3 regions of the Serratia sp. Ae19-1 genome follow, and region 1 is predicted to be linked to each of the others. Evidence: predicted binding sites of a transcription regulator. Region 1 holds the regulator's gene; each other region holds the start of a gene.
The links. The regulator PurR, encoded in region 1, represses purine synthesis genes. The targets are predictions, from matches to a motif close to CANGCAAACGTTTGCNTG.

Region 1 (10,786 bases):
GATGACTTCGTTCTCGGTCACGTTGGTGACTTCCATGCCGATCAGGCCGTCGTCAACCAGCACGGTGTTGCCGATCTTCAGGTCAGCGGCGAAGCCGGCGTAGGTGACCGCCACGCGCTCGCTGTTGCCGATCACGCTCTGGTCAGTGGTGAAGGTGAAGGTTTGGCCGGCGACCAGCGAGGCGTCTTTGCCGCCTTCCAGCTTCATGGTGCGAATTTCCGGGCCTTTGGTATCCAGCAGGATGCCGGCGTTGATACCGGTTTTCGCCATCACGGCGCGCATGTTTTTGATGCGGTTGCCGTGCTCTTCATAGTCGCCGTGAGAGAAGTTGAGACGCATCACGTTCATGCCCGCATTGAGCAGGTTGGTCAGCATTTCTTCCGATTCGGTTTTTGGACCGATGGTACAAACAATTTTGGTCTTTTTCATGGCGGAGTTTTCTACAAGTTGTGATGGATAAAAAAACGAATTTGACCGGCGCGGTTGACGCCGGTAGGGAATTTGGGCCGTGCCTGGTGGTGAAAAACATAGTTAAGGATAGGTGACGACAGTTGAAGTGGGGCGGAAAAATTCAGCCCGCGCGGGGGCGCGAGGAGGCTGCGCAACGGGGTAAGATCAAATCGTGTTGTTATTGCGTTTTCGCAGATCAAGGGCTGAAACCATTCAACTGATAGACGTTGCGCATTATAAAGGCTAAGCGGCGGGAAACAAAATAAAAAACCGCGGCGGCGCGGCGGATATGTCAAAACGCGGGCAAATGTGGCGCAAATGCAACAGGTTGCGGGCCGCTTGTTGCGCAAATAACCTTGCTGTAAATACGGCTTAGCGCGTTTGCGGGATTTCCAGCAGCACGCCGGCGCTCAGGCAGAAGCAGCCGCTGGCGACGTTGGCCGGCAGGGTCAGGCTCTCGCCGGCCCGCACCACTCGCGTGTCGCCGCCGAGCGTGAACTCGAATTCACCGGACATCACTCGGGTTTGCAGCGCGTGCGGGGGCTTTTGCAGTTGGCCAAAGGCGCCGGCCTCGAACCGCACTTCCGTCGCCGGCGCACCGTCGCTCATCACGCCTTCCCGGCGGGCAAGGCCATTGTCGAGCGGTAAAAAGGCGGTTTTGGCGGTGAAAGTGGTCATGTGGCGTTCCTGATAGCTGATGGCGGTGGCGCGACGCGAACGACATGAAAGACTCGGGCGGTCGGGCAGAGACGAAACAATGAGAAGTATAACGCGACAGGGGGAGAGATGAATCAGCAATATGGTGCGTCCGAGTGGACTCGAACCACCGACCCCCACCATGTCAAGGTGGTGCTCTAACCAACTGAGCTACGGACGCACTGCACTGCTTCTGAAATTTGGTGCGTCCGAGTGGACTCGAACCACCGACCCCCACCATGTCAAGGTGGTGCTCTAACCAACTGAGCTACGGACGCACTGTACTGCTTCAGGAATTTGGTGCGTCCGAGTGGACTCGAACCACCGACCCCCACCATGTCAAGGTGGTGCTCTAACCAACTGAGCTACGGACGCATCTTTTCCTGTCTGTCATGGCTGACAGCGGGGACGAATATTAACGAGCTACCCGCGCGCTGGCAAGGGGAAAAGCGCAATTTTATTCGGTATTTCACGCGATTGCTGAGGTTGTGCGCAGTCCGGCGTTTTTTTCCGCAAACCGCAGCCCGACCGGGGAGGAAACCGGCCGGGCTGTGGGTTCAGCGTGTGGATCGCTGCAGGATGACGGTGGTCGGCTGTTTCTGCAGCCAGCGCATGCGCAGCGCCATCATGATGGCGGCGAAGGTCAGACCGATGATAAAGCCGATCCAGAAGCCGCTCGGCCCCATCGCCGGCACCACCACATCGGTCAGCGCCAGCAGATAGCCGCTCGGCAGGCCCAATACCCAATAAGCGATGAAGGTGATGAAAAAGATCGCGCGGGTATCTTTATAGCCGCGCAGCACGCCGCTGCCAATCACCTGAATAGAATCCGAGATTTGGTACAGCGCCGCCAGCAGCATCAGCTGCGAAGCCATCGCCACCACCGCCGGGCTGTCGTTGTACAGCAGGGCGATAGGCTCGCGGAAGGTGGCGGTAAACAGTGCGGTGCAGACGGCCATGGTGATGCCGACGCCGATGGCGGAGTAAGCGGCGACGCGCGCGCCTTCGACCGAACCTTCCCCCAGACGGTAACCGACGCGAATGGTGGCGCCGACGCCCAGCGACAACGGCAGCACGAACATCAGCGCGCTGAAGTTAAGCGCGATCTGGTGGCCGGCGACCGCGACGATCCCCAGCGGCGAAACCAGCAGCGCCACCACGGCGAACAGCGTGACTTCGAAGAACAGCGCCAGCGCCACCGGCATGCCGATGCCGATCAGGCGCTTCAGCGCCGCCCAGTCCGGGCCGCCGAGATCGCCGGCCTGGCGTTTGATATCGCGCTGCGACGGCGCGCGCTTCACGTACCAGCGCATCATCAGGAACATGATCCAGTAGACGCTGCCGGTGGCGACGCCGCAGCCGACGCCGCCCAACTCCGGCATGCCGAACTTGCCGTAGATGAAAATGTAGTTGATCGGGATATTCACCAACAGGCCGAGGAAGCCGATCACCATGCCGGGCTTGGTTTTGGACAGCCCTTCGCACTGGTTGCGCATCACCTGGAAGAACAGGTAGCCCGGCGCACCCCACATGATGGCGTGCAGGTAGCCGACGGCCTTGTCCGCCAGCTGCGGATCGATGTTGTGCATCATGTCGATGACGAACTTGCAGTTATACAGCACGACGATCAACAGCAGCGAGACGCCGGAGGCCAGCCAGAAGCCCTGACGCACCTGGTGGGCGATGCGATCGCGCCGCCCGGCGCCGTTGAGCTGGGCGATAACCGGGGTCAGGGCCAGCAGCAGGCCGTGGCCGAACAGAATGGCCGGCAGCCAGATCGAGGTACCGACCGCGACGGCCGCCATGTCGGTGGCGCTGTAAGCGCCGGCCATGATGGTATCGACCACGCCCATGGCGGTTTGCGATATTTGCGCGATGATGACCGGGATAGCGAGAGCCAATAAACTACGCGCTTCAATTAAGTACTTCTGCACGCATACACCTTTCTATTTATATATGTGGGAGGGAGGGCTGCCGCGAGAGGACAACAATTAAAATAGCGGAATTTTGTCAAAAAGATTGTACCTGCTCGGCGTCGTTAAGCAAACGCCGCAGATAAATAGTTATTAAATGCGCAGGCAGCCGATTTTTGCCGCTGCGGATTTGGTTTTCCGCGCCAACTGGGGCAAACTGCCGGAAGCGTTTTAACCTATTTAGCAAGAAGAGGCACATATGTTCACCGGTATCGTACAAGGCACCGCGCCGCTGGTCGCCATTGATGAGAAACCCAATTTCCGCACCCACGTGATCGAGATGCCTGCAGAACTGCTGCCGGGGCTGGAGCTGGGCGCGTCAGTGGCCCATAACGGCTGCTGTCTGACCGTGACCGCGGTGGAAGGCAACCGCGTCAGCTTCGATTTGATCAAGGAAACGCTGCGCCTGACCAACCTTGGCGATTTGGCGTTGGGCGACATCGTCAATATTGAGCGCGCGGCAAAATTCAATGATGAAATTGGCGGGCATTTGATGTCCGGCCATATTATCTGCACGGCGGAAGTGGCCAAAATTTATACGTCGGAAAATAACCGCCAGGTATGGCTGCGCATGCCGAACGCGGAATTGATGAAATATGTGCTGCACAAAGGCTTCATCGGCATCGACGGCATTAGCCTGACCATCGGCGAAGTGGTGAATAACCGTTTTTGCGTGCACCTGATCCCGGAAACGTTGGATCGCACCACGCTGGGTAAAAAACGTCTGGGCGACAAGGTGAACATCGAGATCGATCCGCAAACCCAGGCGGTGGTGGACACCGTCGAGCGCGTGTTGGCCAATCGCGAAGCGACGCTGGCGGCGGCGATGGCGCCGGCGCACAAAGACTGACCGCGATTCTGGCGTTGCCGCCGGAATCGAATCATAAGCAGAGAGGAGAAACGCGTGAAGTTTTATGGGAAAACGTTGTTGTTAACCGCGTTGCTGGCGCTGAGCGCCTGCAGCAGTTCACCTGAGCAGGGCGCCGGCGCGCAAATGGCCGATGCGGACGATACCTGCGGCGCTTCGCAGTATCAAAACTACGTCGGCAAGCCGATGACTTCGCTGGAAGGCGTACGGATCGAATCCAAAGTGCGAGCCATTCCGTATAACTCCGCCGTTACCATGGATTTCAACCTGCGCCGTCTGAACTTCCTTGGCGATAGCAACGATAAAATTATTCGCGTTTACTGCGGTTAACCCGCAGGGTCCGAAAGCGCAAAAAAAAGCCCCGGCGATGTTGTTGCCGGGGCTTTTTTTATCGGGAAAGCGTTCAGCGGGAGACGCGAATCCCGCCTTCAACGCCTTTCGGGCTGAACACCACCTGCCAGAGCTGCAGATCGCGCGCCCGGAACGCACCGGCACAGGCGTTCAGGTAATAACTGAACATCCGCTCGAAGCGCTCGGAATAGCGCTCGGCGAGCTGTGGCCACGCCTGTTTGAAACGCTCGAACCAGGCCATCAGCGTGCGGTCGTAATCGGCGCCGATGTTGTGCCAATCTTCCATCACGAAGTGGCCTTCGCTGGCCTCGGCGATATGGCTCACCGACGGCAGACAGCCGTTCGGGAAGATATATTTGTTGATCCACGGATCGACGTTCATGTCGGTCTTGTTGGAGCCGATGGTGTGCAGCAGGAACAGCCCGTGCGGCACCAGATTGCGCTCTACCACGTTGAAATAGGTGCGGTAGTTTTTCGGCCCGACGTGCTCGAACATGCCGACCGAGACGATGCGATCGAACTGCTGATGCAGGTCGCGGTAATCCTGCAGCAGGATCTGCACATCGAGTCCGGCGCAGCGCGCCTGAGCCAGCTTCTGCTGTTCGGCGGAAATGGTCACGCCAACCACCGACACGCCGTAGTTTTTCGCCGCGTAGGCGGAGAGGCCGCCCCAACCGCAGCCGATGTCCAGCAAGCGCATGCCCGGCTGCAGCTGCAGTTTCTCGCAGATCATCCGCAGCTTCGCTTCCTGCGCCTCTTCCAGCGTGGTGGCGTCTTTCCAGTAGCCGCAGGAATATTGCATGTAAGGATCGAGCATCAGGGTAAACAGATCGTTGCCGAGATCGTAATGCTCTTTGCCGACGATCCAGGCGCGCTTTTTCGATTGCAGATTGGTCAGGCGCGCGGCGGCGATACGCAGGGTATCTTTCAGGTGGTGGGGGAGTTTTTTCTCCAGCCCGGCGCTAACCACGCGCTGGAAGAACATATCCAGCCGCTCACACTCCCACCAGCCGTCCATATAGCTTTCGCCCAGGCCCAACGAGCCTTGCTGCAACACGCGTTTAAAGAATTCGGGGTTTTTAACCTGAATATCGAAGGGGCGCGAACCGTTGATTTCAATGCCGGCCAGGCCGAGCATTTCATGCGCGATACGGTACCACTGATTGTCCTGGATACTCAGATCTTCTATACACGATGAACTCATAGCTTCTCCATCACCTTCTTCTGACTGATGACCCGTTAGGAAACAGCTTAGACAATTTCTGCGGGTGCATACGTTTACCGGCGGAAAATAGGCCCGCGGCGTCTGATATCCGACTATGAACAGAGGAAATTTTAAGAAGCTACCCGGCGCAAATGGCGCGAGATGAACGCATCCTTAAAAAGAGTGTGACGCAAGACGCGTACACAAGCGCTAATTGAGATATAAAGATTATAAGGTGTTACTTTAAAAGGTTGTTTTTGAGTATAGGCGTGCCGAGGCGTCGACTCAACTGTAAATCGCACTCGGCACGCATATTCTTTAAGTGATTATTAAGTTTGGCAATTATGACGCTGAGTTAGCATGTTCCCGCTGCGCCTTTTGCTGCGCATCGGCCGTTTTCCCCCGCTGCAGGAAATACCCCAGCGCGGCCAGAATCACCGTAGACACCATTACCGTCACCGTCGCCAACAGCGGCTGGGCAATAAACGCCGATACCAGCATGCTCGCCACAAAACACAGCCCCAGCTGCAGCGTATTTTGCAGCGCGGCGGCTTTGCCGCTGCTTTCCGGGAACGGCATCAGCGCATTCGCCACCATGATCGGGTAGCCGGCGCCATTGACCAGCGCCATCACGCAGAATGGAATCAGCAGCGTGGTGAGCGTCGGAGAGGTCAGCGTCGCCACCAGATACAGCGCCACCATGCTGACACCATAAGCTACCAGCAGCCACGGCAGCAGAGTTTTGCCATTGATGCGCTTGAGCGCGGCGCGGCAGCCGTAGCCGCCCAGCAGGAAGGCCAGCGTTTGCGGCACATAGCTCAGACCGATGTCGCTCGGGCTATAGCCCATATCGCCGAGGATGAACGGCGAACCGGTCAGCCAGGCGAAGAAACCGGCCGAGCAGGCGGCGTACATCGCGACGTTGCCGCTGAACACCGGAGATTTCAACAGTTGCCAGAAGCTGACGCCGTTTTTCGGCGCGTCGGCGGCGGGTTGCGTTTTGGCGCGCTCTTTGAGCATCAACGTCGGCAGCAGCAGCAGCGCGGTGATCACCAACAGCGCGGCGAAGATCGCCCGCCAGCTGGCGTGGTTCAGCAGCCAGGCGCCAAGCAGCGGCGCCAGCGCCGGTGACAGTGCCACCAGCGGCATAATGGTGGCGAACACGCGGTTGGCCTGACCTTCGCGGTAACGGTCGACCACCAGCGCTTGCCAGATGGCGGTGGCGGAACAGACGCCGACGGCCTGAATAAAGCGCAGGATCCACAGCTGCAGGGCGTTTTCCACCCACAGCATGCCGAGGCAGCCGAGGGCGAACAGCGTCAGGCCAATCAATAATACCGGTTTACGCCCCAGGCGATCGGAGAGCGGCCCCCACAGCAGCTGCGCGAAGGCGAAGCCGGCCAGGAAGATGCTCAGGCTGGCGCTCACGGCGCCGGCGGAGATTTGCAGTTCTTCGCGCATGGCGCCGAAGGCAGGCAGATACATATCGGTCGCCAGATAACCCAACATGCTCAGGCCGGCGAGGTAGAACATAAAGCCAAAAGAATTTCGCATGGTATTTCTCGTTAATATTTTAGTGTCGCAGGTTTTTAGCGCCGGCCAGTGTATCCGGCTGGATCTCTGCTTGTGAAACGGTAATATTTGCAAAGTGCTGTTAAAAAAATTGAAGGCAAAGCGATGTGGTCTGAATATTCACTTGAAGTCGCCGACGCGGTAGCGCGCACCGGCAGTTTCAGCGCGGCGGCGCAGGAGCTGCACCGGGTGCCGTCGGCGGTGAGTTATACCGTGCGGCAGCTGGAGCAATGGCTGGCGGTGCCGCTGTTTGAGCGGCGTCACCGCGATGTGGAGCTGACGCCGGCCGGCGCGCTGTTTATCAAGGATGCGCGAGCTGTTATCAAAAAAATGCTCGACACCCGCCGCCACTGTCAGCAGGTGGCCAACGGTTGGCGCGGCCAGCTGAATATCGCGGTAGATATCATCGTCAAACCGCAGCGCAGCCGCCAGCTGGTGCTGGATTTCTATCGCCATTTCCCCGACGTCGAGTTGATGCTGCAACCCGAGGTGTTCAACGGCGTCTGGGATGCGCTGGCGGACGGCAGGGCGGACATGGCGATCGGCGCCACGCGTGCAGTGCCGGTCGGCGGCGGTTTTGCCTTCCGCGACATGGGCTATATGAACTGGCTGTGCGTAGTCAGCCCGCAACACCCGCTGGCGCAGCTGGCGGGGCCGCTGCACGACGATCAGTTGCGGCCGTACCCTTCGCTCTGCCTGGAGGACACCTCGCGCAATTTGCCCAAGCGCGTCACCTGGACGCTGGATAACCAGCGGCGGCTGGTGGTGCCGGACTGGACGTCGGCGCTCGACTGTTTGTGCGCCGGGCTGTGCGTCGGCATGATGCCGGCACATCGGGCGCTGCCGCTGGTGCAGCGCGGTGAGCTGAAGGCGTTGCAGCTGCAGCAGCCGTTTCCAGCCAGCCCTTGCTGCCTGACCTGGCAGCAGGATAAACCGTCACCGGCGATGAGTTGGCTACTGGCGTATCTGGGCGATGGGGAGACGCTGAATCAGGAGTGGCTGAGCGAGGCGGCACCGGAAGCCGTGCAGGCTTCCGGCTCAGGGGATTAGCGGCGGTAGTCGATGAACGGACCGTCGGCGACCGAGCGGCGTTCGACCAGCTTCGGATGCACTTCGATCACCTGCGACTCTTCGCGCTTGCTGATGATGCGATCCAGCAGCATGGTGAAGGCCATTTCGCCCAGGCGTTCTTTCGGCTGATGAATGGTGGTCAGCGCCGGGGTGAAGTAGCGGGCGTTGCGCACGTTGTCGTAGCCGATCACGGAAATATCCTGCGGCACCCGCAGCCCCAGTTCGTCGGCGGCGCAGATGGCGCCCATCGCCATGATGTCGCCGCCGCAGAATACCGCAGTCGGCCGCTGTTTTTGCGACAGGATCTGGTGCATCGCCTTGTAACCGGATTCCGGCTCGAAGTCGCCCTGCACGATCCACTCTTCGCGAATGTCGATCTGCGCTTCCTGCAGCGCCTTCATAAAGCCCTGATGACGGCCGCCGCCGGTATTGCGCGACAGCTGGCCTGGGATGGCGCCGATATCGCGGTGGCCGCGTTCTATCAGGTAACGGCCGGCCAGATAGCCGCCTTCGAAGGCGTTATCGATGATGGTGTCGGTGAAGTCGCCGCGCGCCGCACCCCAGTCCATCACCACCATCGGGATGTTACGGTAGTCTTCCAGCATGCCCAGCAGCTGATCCGGGTATTCGGAACACATCACCAGCAGGCCGTCGACGCGCTTTTGCGCCAGCATCGCCAGGTAGGCGCGCTGTTTGTCCAGGTTGTTGTGCGAGTTGCACAGGATCAGGGTGTAGCCTTTGCTGTAGCAACTGTTTTCCACCGCTTCGATCACTTCGGCGAAGTAGGGGGCTTCACTCGAGGTGGCCAGCAGGCCGATCGACTTGGTGTGATTGACTTTCAGGCTGCGCGCCACGGCGCTCGGCGAGTAGTGCAGTTCTTTGATGGCGGCCCACACGGCCGCTTTGGTCTCTTCGGCGACGAAACGAGTCTTATTGATGACGTGCGAAACGGTGGTGGTGGAAACGCCCGCGCGTTTGGCCACATCTTTAATCGTTGCCATGTAAGGAATGACTCCTGAACTCACATGTTTACAGCATGTAAGTGTGATGTTAATCGTTTGCCTACGTAGATCCTTCTCCAGAGAAGCGAAAACTGAGTTTTTAGTGTGTTGAAGTCTTCAGCGCTTAATCAGGAGGGGCATGGATGCCGGTACGCAGTTGTGAACTGCGAATTTTGTCGCATATTGAGCAAAAGTGGAAGAGGTAATCGATATTATAAACCGGGAAATGATAACAAGATTTTATCGGCGAACTGTGGGAAAATGATTTGACGTACTAATTGTACGCCTTTTATCCTTAGGAAAGCCCATTTTAAAGGAGTTGTCATGGATACCGAATTGAAGATGTCGCTGTTCACCACCGTTTGCGCGCTGGCGGTCATTATCGCTTTCAGCTTCGTTGCCGCGTTGAACTGATTTCCCTCCGGCGCTAAAAAAGGCGCAGCCTGGCTGCGCCTCGTCACATCAGAAACCGGTGCTTACGCCAGGTTTTCCGCTGCGAAGGTCCAGTTGACCAACGCCCAGAAGTTTTCCAGGTATTTTGGACGCGCATTGCGGTAATCGATGTAATACGCGTGTTCCCACACGTCAACGGTCAGCAGCGGTTTGTCTTCACCGGTCAGCGGGGTTGCCGCGTTAGAGGTGTTGACGATCGCCAGCGCGCCGTCCGGTTTTTTCACCAGCCAGGTCCAGCCGGCGCCGAAGTTTTTCACGGCGGCATCGGTGAACTGCTCTTTGAACGCAGCGAAAGAGCCGAAGGACTTGACGATCGCCGCCGCCAGTTCGCCCTGCGGTTCACCGCCGCCCTGTGGCGACAGGCAGTGCCAGTAGAAGGTGTGGTTCCACACCTGCGCCGCGTTGTTGAACACGCCGCCGTTAGAGGTCTTGATGATCTCTTCGAGCGATTTGCCCTCGAACTCGCTGCCTTTCACCAGGTTGTTCAGGTTAACCACGTAGGTGTTGTGGTGTTTGCCGTAGTGGTATTCCAGGGTTTCGGCGGAGATGTGCGGCTCGAGCGCGTTTTTCTCATACGGTAATGCAGGTAATTCAAACGACATTGCTTCCTCCTTTACAGCGCCATGTGCTTCCCGCCGGGGCGAGAGCCGGATGGGCCGTTTTTTATTGTGGTCATTCAATCTTAACAATTTTCATCATAAAAAACAGGAGGAAAAGCGAGAAATGCGCGTGGGGAAGTGCGATGGGCGATAGCTTGAGCAGGCGGTTGCGACCGGGCCGCAACCGCGCAGAGCGGGAAATTAACGAATGGTTTTCGGCGTCACTACGCGGCGTGCGCCGATGTAGTGGTTCTGCCAATAGTCGTTGTCGAGCTGGCTGATGCGGATCTCTTCGCCGGTGCGTGGCGACTGGATGAATTTGCCGTTGCCGAGGTAGACGCCGACGTGGTCCGCCACGCCGCGGTTGTTGATGCGGAAGAACACCAGATCGCCGCTTTCCAGCTCGCTTTTCTTGATAGGCGCCGCGTCACGCAGGTGATACATCTCGTTGGCGGTGCGCGGCATCTTGATTTTCACCACGTCTTTATAGGCGTAATAGATGAGGCCGCTGCAGTCGAAGCCGGTGCGCGGCGAGCTGCCGCCCCAGC
Region 2 (10,786 bases), on a different contig from region 1:
CGATACGCTTTTGCGTTTTTTTATCAATAATGTTGGTCTTCAGGATTTCGATCACCGGAAAGCTGGCGCCGTGATCTTCAATGCGCATCTCAACCGAGATGATTTCCAGCTCGACCGAATAACGATCGGCCTTGGGGTTATCCCAATGCGCCAACGTATTGAAGCGATTGTCAATCATCACCAACGTATTGCGCAGGTTCTCCCGGCGGTTTTCCCCTCTGGCCAAATTGGCAAAGTTGGTGGTGATACGCGTACTTTCAGAAGGGTTATAATCTTCATTGAAAGAACTGCTCTTAATCGTAAAGGTAAAGTCTTTATTCATCGTCTTATAGCATCCTGTTATATGATATGATGGCTGGTTTTATCTATTTTTATCAATTAGTTGTATTTATATTTTTTTATTCAGCCGCTTTCATATTGTCTGTCATTAATGAGGTCTATTTTTGCCAGAGTCCCGAGGGGAGTGAAAGAGACTTAATTTCATTACCACATGAGCCGCGTTCATGATCTGGCGCATCAGGCAGTTTTCCGCCGCGATCCGGCCGCGCAAACCGCCTGATGCGCCGAGGCGGCAAGCTGGTGCAGCCTGAAACATTACGGGTATAATCCCCACCATGACCCCACGGCTTCAGACACGAACATGACAAAACTCACCTTACAAGAGCAGATGCTCAAAGCGGGCTTGGTAACCAGCAAGAAAATGGCCAAAGTCCAAAGAACGGCTAAAAAATCACGCGTTCAGGCCCGTGAGGCCAGAGAGGCGGTGGAAGAGAATAAAAAGGCGCAGCTTGAACGCGATAAGCAGCTGAGCGAGCAGCAAAAGCAAGCCGCGCTGTCCAAAGAATACAAAGCGCAGGTGAAGCAACTGATCGAGATGAACCGCATCGTCCTGGCGAAAGGCGATATCGGTTTTAACTTCACCGACGGCAACCTGATCAAGAAAATCCTGGTGGATAAAGCGACCCAGACCCAGCTGATCAATGGCCGTCTTGCCATCGCACGCTTGGTGGTCGAGAACCGCGAAGAGTGTGAATACGCGATTATCCCCGCCAGCGTCGCCGATAAAATCGCGCAGCGCGATGCGGCCAGCATTGTGCTGCACAGCGCGCTGAGTCAGGAAGAGCAGGATGAAGACGATCCGTACGCCGACTTTAAAGTGCCCGACGATTTGATGTGGTAAGCCGCGTTCAGAACGGCGCGGCGTGACGAGCGGTTATCCGTTCTCCGCTGATGGGGTGCACAAAATCCAGTTCGCTGGCGTGCAGCATCAGCCGCGGCGTCTGTTCGGTGCCCGGTAGCAGGCGGCCGCCATACAGATCGCAGCCTAAAATAGGGTGGCCCAACTGCCGGCTGTGAATACGCAGCTGGTGGGTGCGCCCGGTCTCCGGGGTGAGCTGCACCCGCGTCAGCGGCAGCGATGTCCCATCCTCCGCGATACGATAAAAACGCTCGACGACCCGATAGCGGGAACGGGCGGGTTTGCCGTGAAGGGCGCAAATCGACATCAGCGGGAACAGCGCCGGATCTTTGGCGATCGCCGCGTCTATCACTCCTTCGTTATCCGCCAGATGGCCGCAGAGCAGCGCGCTGTACACTTTGCTGACGGTGCGTTCGCTGAACTGCCGGCAGAGCGCGGCGTTGACGGCCCTATTGCGGGCCACCACCATCAAGCCGGACGTGCCGAAATCCAGACGATGCACCAAAGTGCAGCCGGGGAAGATCTGCACCAGCCGATGGTGCACCGAATCGAGATTTTGCGGATTCTTGCCCGAAAGGCTGAGCAGCCCGGTCGGCTTATTGATCAGCGCCAGATGAGCGTCCTGATAGAGGATCTCTATCTGATCATGACATGGCGGGGCGATGAAGGTATCGATAATCGTAGACATCGTGCGGCCGGCTGGTGAGGGGGAGCGGATGATAGCGAATTTTTCGCCGATGGGCGAATTTGACGGCGCAATCCCGCCGGTTGGAGTATTAGCGCTTCTGATACTTGATTAGAAACATCAATTTCACCTAATGATCGCTTCCTCGTATGATGCGCGTGTTGACCGATTCGCGCCCTCGTCCGGCGCCTTTTATCATTCGAGGAATCCCCATGTTATCCGTCTTCCTGCAGGGTTTTGCCCTGAGCGCCGCCATGATCCTGCCGCTGGGCCCGCAGAACGTATTCGTGATGAATCAGGGCATTCGGCGCCAGTACCATTTAATGATCGCCGCGCTGTGCGCGTTGAGCGATATCGTGCTGATCTGCGCCGGCATCTTCGGCGGCAGCGCATTGCTGACCCGTTCGCCGCTGCTGCTGGCGCTGGTGACCTGGGGCGGGGTGGCGTTTCTGCTGTGGTACGGCTGGGGCGCGTTCCGTTCCGCCTTCAGTCCGCAGCCGGCGCAGGCTGCGGCGCAAGAGCTGGCGCAGAGCCGCTGGCGCATCGTGGTCACCATGCTGGCGGTCACCTGGCTGAACCCGCACGTTTATCTGGACACCTTCGTGGTGCTCGGCAGCCTGGGTGGGCAGCTGACGGCGGACGTGCGTTCCTGGTTTGCGCTCGGCGCGGTCAGCGCATCGGTCGTGTGGTTCTTCGGGCTGGCGCTGTTGGCCTCCTGGCTGGCGCCCTGGCTGAACACGCAGCGGGCGCAGCGCATCATCAATGCGCTGGTCGGGCTGGTGATGTGGGGCATCGCGCTGCAGCTGGCCTGGCAGGGGGCAAATTTATAAGAATTTGTCACTAATCCGAATTCAAAACGCCGCGCGATATGCTACGTTTGATGCCAGGAATCCGGCGGTTCTCACGGGGAAAAGCCGGCGATCAGAGACAGCCTGTCATTAAGGAGACACTGTGAAGCTAAAAGCATTGGCTATGGCCGCAATGGTCGGATTAGGGACGTTACCGATGGCGCTGCAGGCGGCCGAAGTGCCTGAAGGGCCGCATGTCGTCACCTCCGGCACCGCCAGCGTGGACGCCACGCCGGACATCGCCACCCTGGCGATCGAAGTGAGCGTTTCCTCCAAAGACGCCGCTCAGGCGAAGAAGCAGGTGGATGAGCGCGTGGCGCAGTACTTTGATTTCCTGCAGAAAAATAACATCGAGAAGAAAGACATCAGCGCCGCCAACCTGCGCACCCAGCCGGAATACGACTACCTGAAAACCGGCGAGTCGGTGCTGAAGGGCTACCGTGCGGTGCGCCAGGTGCAGGTGACGCTGCGCCAGTTGGACAAGCTGAACGAGCTGCTGGACGGCGCGTTGAAATCCGGCCTGAACGAGATCCGTGCGGTGGAGTTGGGCGTCGCCAAGCCGGACGTGTATCGCGAACAGGCACGGCAAAAAGCGATCGAGAACGCGACTCAACAGGCCGAATCCCTGGCCAAAGGCTTCCACGCCAAGCTGGGGCCGGTGTACAGCATTCGCTATCGGGTCGCCAACTACCAGCCGATGCCGGTGGCGCGGATGTATAAGGCGGCCGGTGCGGCGGCGGAAAGTGATGCGGCGCAGACCTATGAACAGCAAAGCATTCACTTCGACGATCAGGTGGATGTGGTGTTCGAGCTGCAGCGCAACGCCGCGCAGTAAGGGTGTGGTATTGAAGAAAAGGTTCGCTGTGGCGAACCTTTTTTCGTTTTAATCCTGGCGCAGCACCTGGTGACCGTGTTCCAGCAACGCATCGGTCACTTTACGCATCATGCGGCTTTCCGGCGCGAAGCGGTGCCAGTACAGCATGCGGCGCTGGTACAGCCCCGGCGTCAGGTCGATCAGTTCACCGGATTCCAGCTCCTTTTCGATCTGCAGATGCGGGATCATACAGCAGGTGGTGCCCTGGCGTGCCAGCTGCACGAAGGCTTCCGATGAGTTCACGATGTGGCAGGGCACGCTGCCCGGCGACAGATCGAAGTTCTGCTGCAGGAACGCCTGGTGCATGTCGTCGAGATGGTCGAAGGCCACCGCCGGTGCTTTCAGCAGCGCGGAACGGGTGACGCCGTTGGGGAAGTAGCGCTCGGCGAAGCCGCTGGAGGCCACGAACAGGTAGTCCAGCGCCCCCAGCCGATCCACCAGGCAGCTCGGCAGCGGCTGCGGCTGAATACTCACCGCCCCCACCACTTCACCGCGGCGCAACCGCTCTTGGGTGCGGGTTTCATCTTCCACCTGCAGATTCAGACGAATGGGGGAGTCCGCCAGCACCGGTTTCAGCGCCGGCAGCAGCCAGGTCGCCAGACTGTCGGCGTTGACCGCCAGCGACAGCAGCAGTGGCGTATCGACGCCGGTGTCGTTGCCCAGCCACTCTTCTTCCAGCAGCTCCACCTGATGCAGCAACGCCAGCAGCTTTTGCCCTTGTTCGGTCGGGCGCGGCGGCACGGTGCGGACCAGCAGCGGCTGGCCGAACAGGTTTTCCAGCTGTTTGATGCGTTGGGATACCGCCGATTGCGTGATGCAGAGTTTTTGAGCGGCGCGCTCGAAGCCGCGCTCACGGATCACCGCGTCCAGCGCTTGCAGCGTACGATAGTCTGGGCGTTTCATCGGAAAGATATCCCTTAAATTAGAATGATACCGGCACTATGCCACATTTTGCGCGCGGCGCAGGTGGAAAAATCACGCCACCAACTCGCCGCAAAGCGGGTAAAAATGCGGGATGCGGTAAATAAGTGTGATCCTGCCGGCGTGAAAAACAGCGTTTTACCCTATAATACGCACACGTTTTCGTACAGAGGCAAGGGACATATTATGACGCAGGACGAACTGAAAAAAGCGGTAGGCTGGGCGGCGCTGGAATACGTAACGCCGGGCACCATTGTCGGGGTTGGCACCGGCTCGACCGCTTCCCACTTTATTGACGCGCTGGGCTCCATCAAGCACCAGATTGAAGGCGCGGTGTCCAGCTCCGACGCCTCCACCGCCAAGCTGAAAAGCCTCGGCATCCACGTATTCGACAGCAATGAAGTGGACTCGCTCGATATCTACGTGGACGGCGCGGACGAAATCAATGGCCATATGCAGATGATCAAGGGCGGCGGCGCAGCGCTGACGCGCGAGAAGATCATCGCCGCCATCGCCAAGAAATTCATCTGCATCGTCGACGCCAGCAAACAGGTAGACGTGTTGGGCAAGTTCCCGCTGCCGGTGGAAGTGATCCCGATGGCACGTTCTTACGTGGCGCGCGAGCTGGTGAAACTGGGCGGCCTGCCGGAGTATCGCCAAAACGTGGTGACCGACAACGGCAACGTGATCCTGGACGTGCATAACCTGAGCATCACCGACGCCATCGCGCTGGAGAACAAGATCAACGGCATCGCCGGCGTGGTGACCGTTGGGCTGTTCGCCAACCGCGGCGCGGACGTGGCGCTGGTCGGCACGTCGGAAGGCGTGAAAGTGGTCAAATAAGCCGCCATGGCCTGTGGCCCGGTCATGCCGGGCCGCAAAATTTCTTCGGTTAAAATATCTTTTCTGAAAAGCGGCAAATTTGGTGACTTATGTCACATTGTGAAAACTGACTCCCCAAAGCTTCTGCCGAAAACTTTCCCTATGGCATTTTCTGCCAGAAACCGCCAGGAACGCTGCGCCTTGTCCTGCCGGGCAGGCAATCGTTTGTATTGCCGCCCGCGTTATTTTTGTTATGTTGGATGGGAGCTGTGTCGCAACAGCCGCTTCTGAAGTCTGAACATAGGGTCGGGTAAATGGCAAAAGTATCATTGGAGAAAGACAGGATTAAATTCCTGTTGGTGGAAGGGGTTCATCAGAGCACGGTAGACAATCTGCGTGCCGCCGGTTATACCAACATCGAATACCACAAGGGTGCGTTAGACACCGAATCGCTGAAGGCCTCCATCCGCGATGCGCACTTCGTCGGCATCCGATCGCGCACGCATCTGACCGAAGAGGTCTTCGCCGCCGCAGAAAAGCTGGTGGCGGTGGGCTGCTTCTGTATCGGCACCAACCAGGTTGATCTGAACGCAGCGACCAAGCGCGGTATTCCGGTCTTCAACGCCCCGTTCTCCAATACCCGATCCGTGGCCGAAATGGTGCTGGGCGAGCTGTTGTTGATGCTGCGCGGCATTCCGGCCGCCAACGCCAAGGCGCACCGCGGCGTGTGGCACAAACTGGCCGTGGGCTCTTACGAGGCGCGCGGCAAAAAATTGGGCATCATCGGCTACGGTCATATCGGCACCCAGCTGGGCATTCTGGCCGAAGGGCTGGGCATGAAGGTGTTCTTCTACGATATCGAGAACAAGCTGCCGCTGGGTAATGCGCAACAGGTGCGTCATCTGTCCGATCTGCTCAATATGAGCGACGTGGTAACGCTGCACGTGCCGGAAACGCTGGCCACCAAGAATATGATGGGTGCAGAAGAGCTGGCGCTGATGAAACCGGGTGCCATTCTGATCAACGCCTCGCGCGGCACTGTGGTGGATATCCCCGCGCTGTGCGATGCGTTGGCCAGCAATCATCTGGCGGGGGCGGCGATCGACGTCTTCCCGGAAGAACCGGCGACCAACAGCGATCCGTTCAACTCGCCGCTGTGTGAGTTCGACAACGTGCTGCTGACGCCGCACATCGGCGGCTCAACTCAGGAAGCGCAAGAGAACATCGGCGACGAAGTGGCCGGCAAACTGGCGAAGTATTCCGACAACGGGTCGACGCTGTCGGCGGTCAACTTCCCGGAAGTGTCGCTGCCGGCGCATGGCCCGAACGCCAGCCGCCTGCTGCACATTCATGAAAACCGTCCGGGCGTGCTGACGCAGATTAACCAGATCTTCGCCGAAGAGGGGGTTAACATCGCCGCGCAGTACCTGCAAACCGGGCCGGAAATCGGCTATGTGGTGATCGATATCGAAGCGGAAACCGCGCGCGCCGACGCCGCGCTGCAGCGCATGAAGGCCATCGACGGCACCATTCGCGCCCGTCTGCTGTTCTGATTCGGCGGCATGCCGCAATGAAAGAAAAAGGCCGGATGGATTCCGGCCTTTTACTATTTGGGCTCGCGCCACGCCCAGCTGCAGAGCGGGGTGAGGATCTCCGGCAGCGGGATATCCCAATGCTCGATCGGCAGGCTTTCCACCTGTTGGCAATCATGGGCCAGGCCGATGGGATAGGGGCCATCGCTCTGCCAGTTTTGCAGGGTGCGATCGTAAAAGCCGCCGCCCATGCCCAGACGCTGGCCGGTATGATCGAACGCCACCAGCGGTGTCAACACCACGTCCAGCTCGCCCAGCGGCAGCACCTGGCGCACATCGAGGTGCGGCTCGAGAATATTGAAGCGGTTGCGCACCAGCGGCGTTTCCGGCGCATAGCGTAGGAACAGCAAGTGCCCCGGGCTGAACGGATGCAGCACCGGCAGGTAAACCCGTTTGCCGAGCGTCCACAAACGCTCGATTAGCGGCCCGGTATCGAGTTCGCCGTCAAACGACAGGAATACCGCGATGCTGTGCGCCGCCTGAATACGGCCGTGTGCGACGAGACGTTCGGTTATCTTTTCTGCGGCAAAGCGTTGCTGGCCCGGCGTTAGTTCGCGCCGACGTTGGCGAATGAGTTGACGAATGGCTTGGCGCTGCTGCGCGAATTGGGGTTGAAAAGGCATCGTATCAGGCTTGCTCAGTGTGGCGTTCAGCACACATAAACCGCTGAGAAGGGGAATCTCCGAGATGCCGTCGCAGGCTGTAACCCTTGAACCCATGGTTCAAGGTGAACGTGCCGTCGCAATCTTAAGGCTTCTCGGCGCACCGAGCGTGCTCACCGATCGCGGAGCAACACATTCTGTTTGTACTAAATATCGGCTCAGGGGACTGGCCCGCTGGCGAACATCTCAGAGAAATTTTGTACTCGTTGCTGAAAACTGTGATTTCAACAACTTAAGTTATTCGAATTGCACATCCTGACGTTCAGAGATGCGACCCTGTTCAAGCAGCGCTTGTTCAATGGTCTGCTGCAGCATCCGTATGCGTTGTTCCATATTGGACGCATAGTCACGGGTTTTCAACCGTTCTTGAGCAAGTTCGTGACAGACGTTCAATGCCGCGATGAAAACCAGTTGCTCAGTATTGGAGACTCTAGTGCGAACTTTTAGATCTTGCAACCGTTGGTTAAGATCGTCCGCCGCCATATTCAACGCATCTTGTTGTTCTGGCGGGCAATTGACTCTTAACGAGCGGCCAAAAATTTGAATATCTACCGGTTGTGCAGACATGCCACCTTCCTGCCTAAATTTCGCGCCAGCCTTGTCCGCCCTGGCCGGGCCGTCAAAGCGGGCGCCACTATATATACCTCGGTACCAAGATACAACCCCTTTTTCAGTACCTGGTTGTAATCTACTGCGGCAGACATCGCCAGTCAAAAAAGGGTTTCAAAATGCGTATTTACCGCACTTTCGTCACCCGCCGGCGCAGTGTGAGACCTGCCACATCACGATTATAACTAGCCACTGAGGTGTCGCGCTTATCTGGTATAGCGACGGACCTTGGTGGTAGCATACCACGAACTTATCCTGCCAACGATGACGAATGCGCATGTCTATACAGAATACATTTCCAAGTTACCAATCTTTGACCGTGGCCCTCAACCAACAGTCGGTGGCGTTGACCGCGGCAGAAATGCACGGCCTGATCAGCGGCCTGCTGTGCGGCGGCAGCCGTGATGCCGGCTGGCAGGCGCTGGTGCACGATCTGACCAATGAAGGCGTCGCCTTCCCGCAGGCGCTCAGCCAACCGTTGCAGCAGCTGTATGAAGCGACGCGTGAAACGCTGGAAGACGACGAATTCCTGTTCCAACTGATGCTGCCCGAAGGGGAGATCGTCAGCGTGTTCGATCGCGCCGACGCGCTGGCCGGTTGGGTCAACCACTTCCTGCTCGGTTTGGGCATGATGCAGCCGAAGCTGGCCCAGGTGAAAGACGAGGTCGGTGAAGCGATCGACGATCTGCGTAACATCGCGCAGCTGGGCTACGACGAAGACGAAGATCAGGAAGAGTTGGAACAGTCGCTGGAAGAAGTGGCGGAGTATGTGCGGGTCGCCGCCATCATGTGCTACGGCGAATTCACTCGTCACAAGCCGACGGCGCCGGAAAATATCAAACCGACGCTGCACTAAACGTTCTATCGCCCCTCCGCCGGCGGTGCGGATGGCATGATTTCAGGAGAAGGTAATGACTCAGCAGGAATTCAACAACCGCCGTCAGGCGCTGTTGGCGAAAATGGCGCCGGCCAGCGCGGCGGTTATTTTCTCTGCGCCGGAAACGACGCGCAGTGCAGATTCAGACTATCCCTACCGGCAGAACAGCGACTTTTGGTACCTGACCGGCTTCAATGAGCCGGAAGCGGTGCTGGTGCTGATCAAAAGCGACGAAACGCACAACCACAGCGTGCTGTTCAACCGGGTGCGCGACCTGACGGCGGAAATCTGGTTTGGCCGCCGTCTGGGGCAAGACGCCGCGCCGGCGAAGCTGGGCGTGGATCGCGCGCTGCCGTTCGATGAAATCAATGACCAGCTGCACCTGCTGCTGAATGGCCTGGACGTGGTCTACCACGCGCAGGGCGAATACGCCTACGCCGATCAGATCCTGTTCGGCGCGCTGGACAAGCTGCGCAAGGGATTCCGCCAGAATCTGCAGGCGCCGGCCACCGTCACCGACTGGCGGCCGTGGCTGCACGACATGCGGCTGTTCAAATCGCCGGAGGAGCTGGCGGTGATGCGCCGCGCCGGCGAGATCAGCGCGTTGGCACATACCCGCGCGATGGAAAAATGCCGTCCGGGCATGTTCGAATACCAGTTGGAAGCGGAAATTCATCATGAATTCACCCGCCTAGGCGCCCGTTACCCGTCTTACAATACCATCGTCGGCAGCGGCGAAAACGGCTGCATCCTGCACTACACCGAGAACGAGAGCCAGATGCGCGACGGCGATCTGGTGTTGATCGACGCCGGCTGCGAGTATCAGGGGTACGCCGGCGACATTACCCGCACCTTCCCGGTCAACGGCAAGTTCAGCCGGCCGCAGCGCGCAGTGTACGACATCGTGCTGGCGTCGCTGCTGCGTGCGCTGGAGCTGTTCAAACCCGGCACCAGCATCCGCGAAGTCAATGACGAAGTGGTGCGCATCATGGTGGTCGGGCTGGTGGAGCTGGGCGTATTGAAAGGTGAAGTCGACCAGTTGATCGCCGAGCAGGCCCACCGTCAGTTCTTTATGCACGGGCTGAGCCACTGGCTGGGCCTGGACGTGCACGACGTCGGCCACTATGGCACGCCGAGCCGCGATCGGCTGCTGGAGCCGGGTATGGTGCTGACCGTGGAGCCTGGGCTGTATATCGCGCCGGATGCGGACGTGCCGGCGGAATACCGCGGCATCGGCATCCGTATCGAAGACGACATCGTGATCACCGCCGACGGCAATGAAAACCTGACCGCCACCGTGGTGAAAGACGCCGATGCCATCGAAGCGTTGATGGCGGCGGCAAGGTAACGGAATGAGCGTAATTATCGTTGGCGGCGGTATGGCGGGCGCGACGCTGGCGCTGGCCATTTCGTCGCTCACTCAGGGAAGAATGGCGGTGGATCTGGTCGAGGCGACTCGGCCGGACGACCGCAGCCACCCGGGCTTTGACGCTCGCGCCATCGCGCTGGCGCAGGGCACTTGCCAACAGTTGGCGCGCATCGGCGTTTGGCCGGCGCTGCGCGATTGCGCCACGCCGATAACTCAGGTGCACGTCAGCGATCGCGGCCACGCCGGGTTTGTGAATCTGCAGGCGCAGGATTATCAGGTCGATGCGCTCGGCCAGGTGATCGAACTGCACGACGCCGGGCAGCGGCTGT
Region 3 (10,786 bases), on a different contig from region 1:
GTCAGTCAGGAGTATTTAGCCTTGGAGGATGGTCCCCCCATATTCAGACAGGATGTCACGTGTCCCGCCCTACTCATCGAACTCACGACCTGTGCATTTTAGTGTACGGGGCTATCACCCTTTACTGCGCGACTTTCCAGACGCTTCCACTAACACACAAGCCGATTCAGGTTCTGGGCTCCTCCCCGTTCGCTCGCCGCTACTGGGGGAATCTCGGTTGATTTCTTTTCCTCGGGGTACTTAGATGTTTCAGTTCCCCCGGTTCGCCTCATGCCACTATGTATTCATGACATGATAGTGTGTCGAAACACACTGGGTTTCCCCATTCGGGTATCGCCGGTTATAACGGTTCATATCACCTTACCGACGCTTTTCGCAGATTAGCACGCCCTTCATCGCCTCTGACTGCCTAGGCATCCACCGTGTACGCTTAGTCACTTAACCTCACAACCCGAAGATGTTTCCATCGTTCGCGCTGCAAACATTTGAGAGACTCTATGACAGGTTACTCTTCATCCCAGTACATCTACGGAGGGACAAATTTCAGCCGTCATGTTTCAATTTTCAGCTTGTTCCAGATTGTTAAAGAGCAAAATACTTCGCAGCATACTGTCGCCAATATACTCTGAAGTATTGAAATACCGGACTATATGGTGGAGCTAAGCGGGATCGAACCGCTGACCTCCTGCGTGCAAGGCAGGCGCTCTCCCAGCTGAGCTATAGCCCCATACAGTCACGTGCAGTACCTTTTCCACTTCTGAGAAGTGGTAGGCCTGAGTGGACTTGAACCACCGACCTCACCCTTATCAGGGGTGCGCTCTAACCACCTGAGCTACAAGCCTATAAAGGTATTTCTGCTCGTTACTTTCTATCAGACAATCTGTGTGAGCACGCCACTCGAACTAATATCTTTAGGTAAGGAGGTGATCCAACCGCAGGTTCCCCTACGGTTACCTTGTTACGACTTCACCCCAGTCATGAATCACAAAGTGGTAAGCGCCCTCCCGAAGGTTAAGCTACCTACTTCTTTTGCAACCCACTCCCATGGTGTGACGGGCGGTGTGTACAAGGCCCGGGAACGTATTCACCGTAGCATTCTGATCTACGATTACTAGCGATTCCGACTTCATGGAGTCGAGTTGCAGACTCCAATCCGGACTACGACGTACTTTATGAGGTCCGCTTGCTCTCGCGAGGTCGCTTCTCTTTGTATACGCCATTGTAGCACGTGTGTAGCCCTACTCGTAAGGGCCATGATGACTTGACGTCATCCCCACCTTCCTCCAGTTTATCACTGGCAGTCTCCTTTGAGTTCCCGGCCGAACCGCTGGCAACAAAGGATAAGGGTTGCGCTCGTTGCGGGACTTAACCCAACATTTCACAACACGAGCTGACGACAGCCATGCAGCACCTGTCTCAGAGTTCCCGAAGGCACCAATCCATCTCTGGAAAGTTCTCTGGATGTCAAGAGTAGGTAAGGTTCTTCGCGTTGCATCGAATTAAACCACATGCTCCACCGCTTGTGCGGGCCCCCGTCAATTCATTTGAGTTTTAACCTTGCGGCCGTACTCCCCAGGCGGTCGATTTAACGCGTTAGCTCCGGAAGCCACGCCTCAAGGGCACAACCTCCAAATCGACATCGTTTACAGCGTGGACTACCAGGGTATCTAATCCTGTTTGCTCCCCACGCTTTCGCACCTGAGCGTCAGTCTTCGTCCAGGGGGCCGCCTTCGCCACCGGTATTCCTCCAGATCTCTACGCATTTCACCGCTACACCTGGAATTCTACCCCCCTCTACGAGACTCTAGCTTGCCAGTTTCAAATGCAGTTCCCAGGTTGAGCCCGGGGATTTCACATCTGACTTAACAAACCGCCTGCGTGCGCTTTACGCCCAGTAATTCCGATTAACGCTTGCACCCTCCGTATTACCGCGGCTGCTGGCACGGAGTTAGCCGGTGCTTCTTCTGCGAGTAACGTCAATTGATGAACGTATTAAGCTCACCACCTTCCTCCTCGCTGAAAGTGCTTTACAACCCGAAGGCCTTCTTCACACACGCGGCATGGCTGCATCAGGCTTGCGCCCATTGTGCAATATTCCCCACTGCTGCCTCCCGTAGGAGTCTGGACCGTGTCTCAGTTCCAGTGTGGCTGGTCATCCTCTCAGACCAGCTAGGGATCGTCGCCTAGGTGAGCCATTACCCCACCTACTAGCTAATCCCATCTGGGCACATCTGATGGCAAGAGGCCCGAAGGTCCCCCTCTTTGGTCTTGCGACGTTATGCGGTATTAGCTACCGTTTCCAGTAGTTATCCCCCTCCATCAGGCAGTTTCCCAGACATTACTCACCCGTCCGCCGCTCGTCACCCAGGGAGCAAGCTCCCCTGTGCTACCGCTCGACTTGCATGTGTTAAGCCTGCCGCCAGCGTTCAATCTGAGCCATGATCAAACTCTTCAATTAAAAGCTTGATTTGCTTCCACTCGAGAAGCGATGCTCAAAGATTTACTGCATGAATTTTACTTCAGTTAGTCACTCTTCAAGACTTGATATTTTTTGCATCCGAAGATGCTGGATATCGTCTTGTGGAGTGCCCACACAGATTGTCTGATAAATTGTTAAAGAGCAGTGCCAAGAAACCTCATCGGCGCGGGCTGCGTATATTACGCTTTTCGCCCGGAGAGTCAAGCGTTTATTTCGCTTTCTTCTCGCTGACCCGGCGGCTTGTCAGTCGTTGTTCCCGGTCAGTGGAGGCGCATTATAGGGAGTTCTCGGCGGGCCGCAACCCCTAATTGCAAAAAACTTTTCAAGCGTTCAAATAATCACCAAAAACGCCTTTTTAGGATGTTTATTAGTCAAAAAATACCGGTTTTAGCGCAGTAATAGCGGCAAACGCTGCAAACAGGAGCAAACGAAGATAAAGAAAAGGGAGCGGTCGCCCGCTCCCTTTTATCTTTATTACGCTTAATCGCCGTTATTGGCGTGCGACGATATGGTCGTTTTCCACATCCAGCGTCACCAGCTTGCCGGGGATCAGCTTGCCGGACAGGATTTGCTGCGCCAACGGGTTCTCGATCTCCTGCTGAATAGCGCGTTTCAACGGACGCGCGCCATAGACAGGGTCGTAACCGGTTTTGCTCAACAGCGCCAGAGCAGGCTCGGTCATAGTCACTTCGTAACCGCGCTCTTCCAAACGCTTGTACAGACGCGACAGCTGAATCTTGGCGATCGCAGCAATATGTTTCTCGCCCAGCGGATGGAACACCACCACTTCATCGATACGGTTGATAAATTCCGGACGGAAGTGGTGACTCACCATCTCCATCACCGACTCTTTCATCTGCGCGTAGTTCATCTGACCGAAATGCTCCTGGATCAGATCCGAACCCAAGTTGGACGTCATGATCACCACGGTATTGCGGAAATCGACGGTGCGGCCTTGACCATCGGTCAGGCGGCCGTCATCCAACACCTGCAGCAGGATGTTGAACACGTCCGGGTGCGCTTTCTCGACTTCATCCAGCAGGATCACCGAATAAGGCCGACGGCGTACGGCCTCCGTCAGATAGCCACCCTCTTCATAACCGACATAGCCCGGAGGCGCGCCGACCAGACGAGAGACGGAGTGCTTCTCCATAAACTCGGACATATCGATACGCACCATGGCGTCGTCGCTGTCGAACAAGAACGAAGCCAACGCCTTGCAGAGCTCGGTTTTACCCACCCCGGTCGGGCCGAGGAACAGGAATGAACCGATCGGCCGGTTGGGATCGGACAACCCGGCGCGGCTGCGGCGAATCGCATTGGAAACCGCGCTGACCGCTTCGTCCTGGCCGATAACCCGCGAATGCAGCTCTTGCTCCAGGCGCAGCAGCTTGTCACGCTCCCCTTCCAGCATTCTGGCCACCGGGATCCCGGTGGCACGCGCCAGCACTTCGGCAATCTCCGCATCGGTCACCCGGTTGCGCAGCAGCTTCATGCTCTTGCCTTCGGCCTGCGTGGCGGCGGCGAGCTGTTTCTCCAGCTCAGGGATTTTGCCGTATTGCAGTTCCGACATCCGCCCCAGATCGCCGACGCGCCGCGCCTGCTCCAGAGTGATTTTGGCCTGTTCGAGTTCAGCCTTGATATTCTGGGTGCCGGAGAGCGACGCTTTTTCCGCTTTCCACTCTTCTTCCAGCTCCGAATACTCGCGCTCTTTCTGCCCCAGCTCATCGCTGAGCATTTCCAGGCGTTTCTTGCTGGCATCGTCAGACTCTTTATTCAGCGCCTGCTGTTCCAGCTTCAATTGAATGATGCGGCGCTCAAGCCTGTCGAGCGATTCCGGCTTGGAGTCCATCTGCATGCGAATGCTGGACGCCGCTTCGTCGATCAGGTCGATAGCCTTGTCCGGCAATTGACGATCGGCGATATAACGGTGCGAAAGCGTTGCCGCCGCCACGATGGCCGGGTCGGTGATCTGCACATGGTGGTGCAGTTCGTAACGCTCTTTCAGGCCGCGCAGGATAGCGATGGTGTCTTCCACGCTCGGCTCCGCTACATACACTTTCTGGAAACGACGTTCGAGCGCCGCATCCTTCTCTATATATTGGCGGTACTCATCCAGCGTGGTGGCACCGACGCAGTGCAGTTCGCCGCGCGCCAGCGCCGGCTTCAGCATGTTGCCCGCATCCATCGCGCCATCCGCCTTCCCGGCACCGACCATGGTGTGCAGTTCGTCGATAAACAGGATCACACTGCCTTCCTGCTTGGCCAAATCGTTGAGCACGCCTTTCAGGCGCTCCTCAAACTCGCCGCGGTATTTGGCGCCGGCGATCAAAGCGCCCATATCAAGGGACAATACGCGCTTGTGCTTCAGCCCTTCCGGCACTTCGCCGTTGATGATGCGTTGCGCCAGGCCTTCGACAATGGCGGTTTTACCCACGCCAGGTTCGCCGATCAACACCGGGTTGTTTTTGGTACGGCGCTGCAGCACCTGAATGGTGCGGCGGATCTCTTCGTCACGGCCGATCACCGGGTCAAGCTTGCCCTGCTCGGCGCGCTCGGTCAGGTCGATGGTATATTTCTTCAATGCTTGCCGTTGGTCTTCAGCACCTTGATCTTCCACGCTGTCACCGCCTCTCATTTGTTCAATGGCTTTGCTGATTTTGTCGGCCGTCGCACCAGCCGCTTTCAACAAGTCGGTCAGCGAGCCGCGGTCTTCCAGCACCGCAAGCACAAACAGCTCGGAAGAAATGAATTTGTCCGCACGCTTCTGCGCCAGCTTGTCGCACAGGTTCAAAACGCGCACCAGCTCGTGGGACGGTTGAACGTCGCCACCGGTGCCTTCTACCTGCGGTAAACGGGACAGCGCCTGTTCGATCTCGGTGCGCACGCGCCCGGCATCGATACCTGCGGAAGTTAATAATGGACGAACCGTGCCCCCTTCCTGATTGAGCAGGGCGCTCATCAGATGTAGCGGTTCAATAAACTGGTTGTCGTGCCCAAGGGCTAGTGACTGGGCATCGGCGAGGGCAAGCTGGAATTTGTTGGTAAGACGATCCAGACGCATAACACCTCCAAGATGGGTCGAAATTGCTACTGGAGATTAAATGAGGTCATCCCTCAAATTTTCAAGGTTATCTCGACGCTAAATTTTCGGTACAACGCCATGCGTCGTTGGATCGTCCTAATTCAATAGGTTATATCAGCCAGATTAAACTTGCCAGACGTCCGGTTATTCCGTCGCGTCGATAGGAGAAAAAATGACTCGTTTCGTTAACCGTACAGCGGTCGCCGCCATAGATGGCTTGCACGCCCGCTCGCAACAAACGTTGGCGAGCCAGCAAGTAGATATTAGCCAAAAACTTATCGCCGTGCGGCGTAAACGCCGCCGCGGCTTCGGCGTCTTCCGCCATGAAAGCGGCGCGCACCTCCGGCCCGACCTCAAACTGCTGTGGGCCGATCGCCGGCCCCAACCAGGCGCTGATCTGGCCCGGCGCGGCGTTGAACGCCGCTACGGTTTGCTCCAGCACGCCGTGGCATAACCCACGCCAACCGGCGTGAGCGGCGGCCACTTCGTCGCCGCGCTGCGAGCAGAATAGCACCGGCAGACAATCCGCCGTCATCACTGCGCACACCTGCCCCGGCACATTGCTGTACACCGCATCCGCCCGCAGATCGGCGGGCGCTTGCCCGGCCAACGTCACCACGCGAGTGCCGTGTACCTGCTCGAGCCACACCGGCATTTGCGGCAAACCGGCGGCGATAACCAGCCGTTCCCGATTGCGCTTCACCGCTTGCACCTCGTCGCCGACGTGGGCGCCGAGATTCAGCGAGTCATAAGGCGCCAGGCTGACGCCGCCACCGCGCGTGGTGCTGCAGGCCTTAACGCCGGGAGGTAACGGCCAGTCAGGCAGAATGAGCGAGTTCATTACCAGTCCATCTGATCTTTGAATTCTTCGGTGTCCGCCTTCAGCGCATTGATCAGATCGACCATGTCCTGCGGCAGCGGCGCATGCCACTCCATCTGGATGCCGCTGATCGGATGGTACAAACGCAGCATGGTGGCGTGCAACGCCTGGCGGTCAAAGCCGCGCAGCGTGTTGATGAAGGCTTCCGAAGCGCCCTTTGGCGGACGTGGACGGCCGCCGTACAGCGGATCGCCCACCAGCGGATGACTGATGTAGGCCATGTGCACGCGGATCTGGTGAGTACGGCCGGTTTCCAGGCGCAAACGCAGGCGGGTATGCGCACGGAAGTGCTCCATAATGCGATAATGCGTCACCGCCGGTTTACCCATCGGATGCACCGCCATGTGAGTGCGTTTGGTGGAGTGGCGCGCGATAGGCTCCTCTACCGTGCCGCCTGCCGTCATGGTGCCGATCGCCACCGCTTCGTATTCACGGGTGATTTCACGCGCCTGCAGCGCTTCCACCAGCCGAGTTTGCGCCGGTACGGTCTTCGCCACCACCATCAGGCCGGTGGTGTCTTTATCCAGACGGTGTACGATGCCGGCGCGCGGCACGTCGGCGATTTCCGGGTAGTGATGCAGCAGCGCATTGAGCACCGTGCCATCCGGGTTGCCGGCGCCAGGATGCACCACCAAATCGCGCGGCTTGTTGATCACCAGGATGTCGCTGTCTTCATAGACGATGTCCAGCGCGATGTCCTGCGGCTCCCAACGCGCTTCTTCTTCTATCTGTGCATCGATGGCGACTGCCTCTCCGCCCAGCACCTTCTCTTTCGGTTTGTTTGACGTTTTGCCATTGACCTTCACCCGATCGCCCAGGATCCACTCTTTTATGCGAGATCGTGAATAATCAGGGAACAATTCGGCCAAAGCCTGATCTAAACGTTGTCCGAGTTGAGATTCGGCCACCGTTGCGGTGAGTTGTACTTGTTGTGCCATATGCAGCTTCTTCGTTAACGTTGGGTTTTCACGGCGATGCCGTTTAATATAATGTGCTATTGTACCTGGTCTTTGTCGGGAGCTTAACGGACAGTCTCCCGGAATAACACCCTGAGGATAATCAAAACGTCATGACGCGTATGAAATATCTGGTGGCGGCAGCCACGTTGAGCCTGGCGCTGGCAGGTTGCTCCACATCCAAGGATGCGGTTCCCGACAACCCACCTTCGGAAATCTATGCTACCGCGCAGCAAAAACTGCAGGACGGTAACTTCAAGGGCGCGATTACGCAACTCGAAGCGTTAGACAACCGCTATCCTTTCGGGCCGTATTCCCAGCAGGTCCAGCTGGATTTGATTTACGCCTACTATAAGGCTGCCGACTTGCCGATGGCTCAAGCATCGATCGATCGCTTCATGCGCCTGAACCCGACGCACCCGAACATCGATTACGTGATGTACATGCGTGGCCTGACCGACATGGCGCTCGATGACAGCGCGCTGCAGGGCTTCTTCGGGGTTGACCGTTCGGACCGCGATCCTCAGCACGCTCGCGCTGCGTTCCGCGACTTCAGCCAGTTGATTCAGCAATATCCGAACAGCCAATACGCAACCGACGCCAACAAGCGTTTGGTGTATCTGAAAGACCGCTTGGCCAAGTATGAGCTTTCGGTGGCGGAATACTACACTAAACGCGGTGCTTACGTCGCGGTCGTTAATCGCGCCGAGCAGATGTTGCGTGAATTCCCGGATACCAAAGCGACGCACGACGTGTTGCCGCTGATGGAAAATGCCTACAAGCAGCTGCAGCTGAACGGCCAGGCTGACAAAGTGGCCAAAGTGATCGCCGCCAACCCGCAATAATCGCGCATCGGCAACGATAGAAAAACCAAACGGCAGCCCAGGCTGCCGTTTTCATTGGCGTCGACCGGGTTTTACTGGAAAAATACACAAGTAAAAACACGGTGTTAGCGAGCGCTATTCACCGGTCAACTCATCGATAATGCGCCATCCAGCGGCAACTCTCAAGCATTAGATAATCAATTCAGATGCTGAATCACAGATTGAACTAACTTTGCAAAAAGTGACAAAAAATCGTGATTCACATCACGCATTTAAACAAAAAGCGGGGTATGCTGGACTCACCAAGACGGAAAGACAGAGAGGTAAGTTATATGACATTGAACATTACCAGCAAACAAATGGATATCACTCCCGCCATCCGCAATCACGTCGAAGACCGTCTCACCAAACTGGAAAAATGGCAGACCCAGCTGATTAACCCGCATATCGTCTTATCCAAAGAGCCGCAAGGGTTTGTCGCCGACGCTACCATTACCACGCCTAACGGCCCGCTGGTCGCCAGCGCCAAACATGACGACATGTATACCGCCGTTAATGAGCTTATCGCCAAGCTGGAGCGCCAGTTGAACAAGGTGCAGCACAAAGGCGAAGCGCGCCGCTGCAATGCCAGCGTGAAAGACATCGTGCCGGAAGTCACGCAAGAGCAGGAATAACCGTCCGACTGCGATTGCCGCATCAAACGCGCCCGAGGGCGCGTTTTTTGTCGGGTATTTTTGTTGACGGGCTAAAGGCCAGCGGTTACTTTAAAACCTGTTCACAACAACCTTAGGTAGACCATGCCACGCACACCGTTTTTCTTCGCATTCTTTTTTACCTTCCCCTGACTGGGAGGCGTTTCGTCGTGTGAGAAAAAATGCGAAGACGAACAACAAGGCCTCCTGGAGACAGGGGGCTTTTTTTATGGCTGTTTTACAACGAATAAGAACAGAAGGCGGAAGCTGATTATGACTGACAACCCGTTATTGGTGCTGCGCGAGCGCATCAGCGCACTGGACTTGAAACTGCTGGCTCTGCTGGCGGAACGCCGTGAGCTGGCGATCGAAGTCGGCAAGACCAAGCTGCACTCTCACCGCCCGATCCGCGATAAAGAGCGCGAGCGCGATCTGCTGGATGCGCTGATCGCCGCCGCCAAGCCTTACGACCTGGATGGCTTCTACGTCACCCGTCTGTTTCAACTGATTATCGAAGATTCCGTCCTGACCCAACAGGCGCTGCTGCAGCACCAGCTCAACCCCGTCAGCCAACACTCCGCCCGCATCGCCTTCCTCGGCCCTAAAGGCTCTTATTCGCATCTGGCGGCGCGCCAATACGCCGCCCGTCATTTTGATCGGCTGATCGAATGCGGCTGCCAGAAGTTTCAGGATATCTTCGCCCAGGTGGAAACCGGCCAGGCGGACTATGCCATTCTGCCGATCGAGAACACCAGCTCCGGCTCGATTAACGAGGTGTACGATCTGCTGCAACATACCAGCCTGTCGATCGTCGGCGAGCTGACTAACCCGATCAACCACTGCGTTCTGATCGCCGGCGACAGCGATCTTAGCCAGATTGAAACCGTCTATAGCCACCCGCAGCCGTTCCAGCAGTGCAGCCAGTTCCTGAATCGCTTCCCGCACTGGAAAATTGAATATACCGAAAGCACCGCCGCCGCGATGGAGAAAGTCGCCAAGCTGAATTCACCGAAGGTGGCTGCGCTCGGTAGCGAAGCCGGCGGCGCGCTGTACGGGCTGCAAGTGTTGGAGCACAACCTCGCCAACCAGCAACAAAATATCACCCGTTTCATCGTCTTGGCGCGCAAAGCGATCGACGTCTCCGAACAGGTGCCGGCCAAAACCACGCTGATCATGGCGACCGGCCAGCAATCCGGCGCGCTGGTCGAAGCGCTGCTGGTACTGCGAGACAACGGCATTATCATGACCAAACTGGAGTCACGCCCGATCAACGGCAATCCGTGGGAAGAGATGTTTTATATCGATGTGCAGGCCAACCTGCGCGCCGACGCGATGCAAAAAGCACTGCGCGATCTGGCGCCGATCACCCGCTCACTGAAGGTGTTGGGTTGTTACCCGAGCGACACCGTGGTGCCGGTCAACCCGTCGTGAAACCATAAAAAAAGGGTTCGGCCAAGCCGAACCCTCCATATCTGCTGCCCGCGCGTTACTGCCGACTATCGTTAGCCTGCCGCAACAGCGTGCGGCTCTCCACCAGAAAGCGTTGGGCGTAATCGCCGAACCAGTGCTCTACCTTGCGGAAGCTGTCGATAAACGCCTGTTTATCACCGTGCTCCAACAGCTTTATCGCCTCGCCAAAACGCTGGTAATAGCGCTTGATCAGCGCCACGTTTTCTTCAGACGACATGATGATGTCGGCGTACAGCTGCGGATCCTGCGCAAACAGGCGGCCAACCATCGCCAGCTCCAGCCGGTAGATTGGCGATGAGAGCGCCAGCAATTGCTCCAGCTGCACGTTCTCTTCCGCCAGGTGCAAGCCGTAGGCGAAGGTGGCGAAGTGCCGCAGCGCCTGGATAAACGCCATATTCTG

Region 2: the regulator PurR is predicted to act here: its motif matches at 5,563-5,580, upstream of serA (phosphoglycerate dehydrogenase).
Region 3: the regulator PurR is predicted to act here: its motif matches at 8,284-8,301, upstream of raiA (ribosome-associated translation inhibitor RaiA).

What each region holds. Positions count from the first base shown of each region.
Region 1 is NZ_JBCHWD010000006.1:295,754-306,539, forward strand. It holds gene pykF (pyruvate kinase PykF) at 1-429, opposite strand, end outside; gene AAIE04_RS18735 (cupin domain-containing protein) at 823-1,128, opposite strand; tRNA gene AAIE04_RS18740 (tRNA-Val) at 1,251-1,327, opposite strand; tRNA gene AAIE04_RS18745 (tRNA-Val) at 1,348-1,424, opposite strand; tRNA gene AAIE04_RS18750 (tRNA-Val) at 1,445-1,521, opposite strand; gene AAIE04_RS18755 (MATE family efflux transporter) at 1,704-3,080, opposite strand; gene AAIE04_RS18760 (riboflavin synthase) at 3,319-3,969, shown strand; gene AAIE04_RS18765 (I78 family peptidase inhibitor) at 4,024-4,317, shown strand; gene cfa (cyclopropane fatty acyl phospholipid synthase) at 4,391-5,542, opposite strand; gene punC (purine nucleoside transporter PunC) at 5,885-7,096, opposite strand; gene punR (DNA-binding transcriptional activator PunR) at 7,220-8,164, shown strand; gene purR (HTH-type transcriptional repressor PurR) at 8,161-9,186, opposite strand; gene cydH (cytochrome bd-I oxidase subunit CydH) at 9,511-9,600, shown strand; gene sodB (superoxide dismutase [Fe]) at 9,663-10,241, opposite strand; gene AAIE04_RS18800 (C40 family peptidase) at 10,440-10,786, opposite strand, start outside.
Region 2 is NZ_JBCHWD010000009.1:180,900-191,685, reverse strand. It holds gene AAIE04_RS22330 (DUF1852 domain-containing protein) at 1-322, opposite strand, end outside; gene AAIE04_RS22325 (DUF2058 domain-containing protein) at 641-1,180, shown strand; gene AAIE04_RS22320 (RluA family pseudouridine synthase) at 1,188-1,886, opposite strand; gene argO (arginine exporter ArgO) at 2,096-2,713, shown strand; gene AAIE04_RS22310 (oxidative stress defense protein) at 2,835-3,566, shown strand; gene AAIE04_RS22305 (LysR family transcriptional regulator ArgP) at 3,615-4,508, opposite strand; gene rpiA (ribose-5-phosphate isomerase RpiA) at 4,713-5,369, shown strand; gene serA (phosphoglycerate dehydrogenase) at 5,663-6,901, shown strand; gene AAIE04_RS22290 (5-formyltetrahydrofolate cyclo-ligase) at 6,955-7,563, opposite strand; RNA gene ssrS (6S RNA) at 7,616-7,798, opposite strand; gene zapA (cell division protein ZapA) at 7,840-8,169, opposite strand; gene AAIE04_RS22275 (YecA/YgfB family protein) at 8,489-9,067, shown strand; gene pepP (Xaa-Pro aminopeptidase) at 9,123-10,436, shown strand; gene ubiH (2-octaprenyl-6-methoxyphenyl hydroxylase) at 10,441-10,786, shown strand, end outside.
Region 3 is NZ_JBCHWD010000005.1:92,700-103,485, forward strand. It holds rRNA gene AAIE04_RS15640 (23S ribosomal RNA) at 1-444, opposite strand, end outside; tRNA gene AAIE04_RS15645 (tRNA-Ala) at 652-727, opposite strand; tRNA gene AAIE04_RS15650 (tRNA-Ile) at 766-842, opposite strand; rRNA gene AAIE04_RS15655 (16S ribosomal RNA) at 917-2,458, opposite strand; gene clpB (ATP-dependent chaperone ClpB) at 2,970-5,543, opposite strand; gene yfiH (purine nucleoside phosphorylase YfiH) at 5,674-6,405, opposite strand; gene rluD (23S rRNA pseudouridine(1911/1915/1917) synthase RluD) at 6,405-7,382, opposite strand; gene bamD (outer membrane protein assembly factor BamD) at 7,514-8,245, shown strand; gene raiA (ribosome-associated translation inhibitor RaiA) at 8,557-8,898, shown strand; Phe leader region at 9,021-9,147, shown strand; gene AAIE04_RS15685 (hypothetical protein) at 9,022-9,069, shown strand; gene pheA (bifunctional chorismate mutase/prephenate dehydratase) at 9,190-10,347, shown strand; gene tyrA (bifunctional chorismate mutase/prephenate dehydrogenase) at 10,403-10,786, opposite strand, start outside.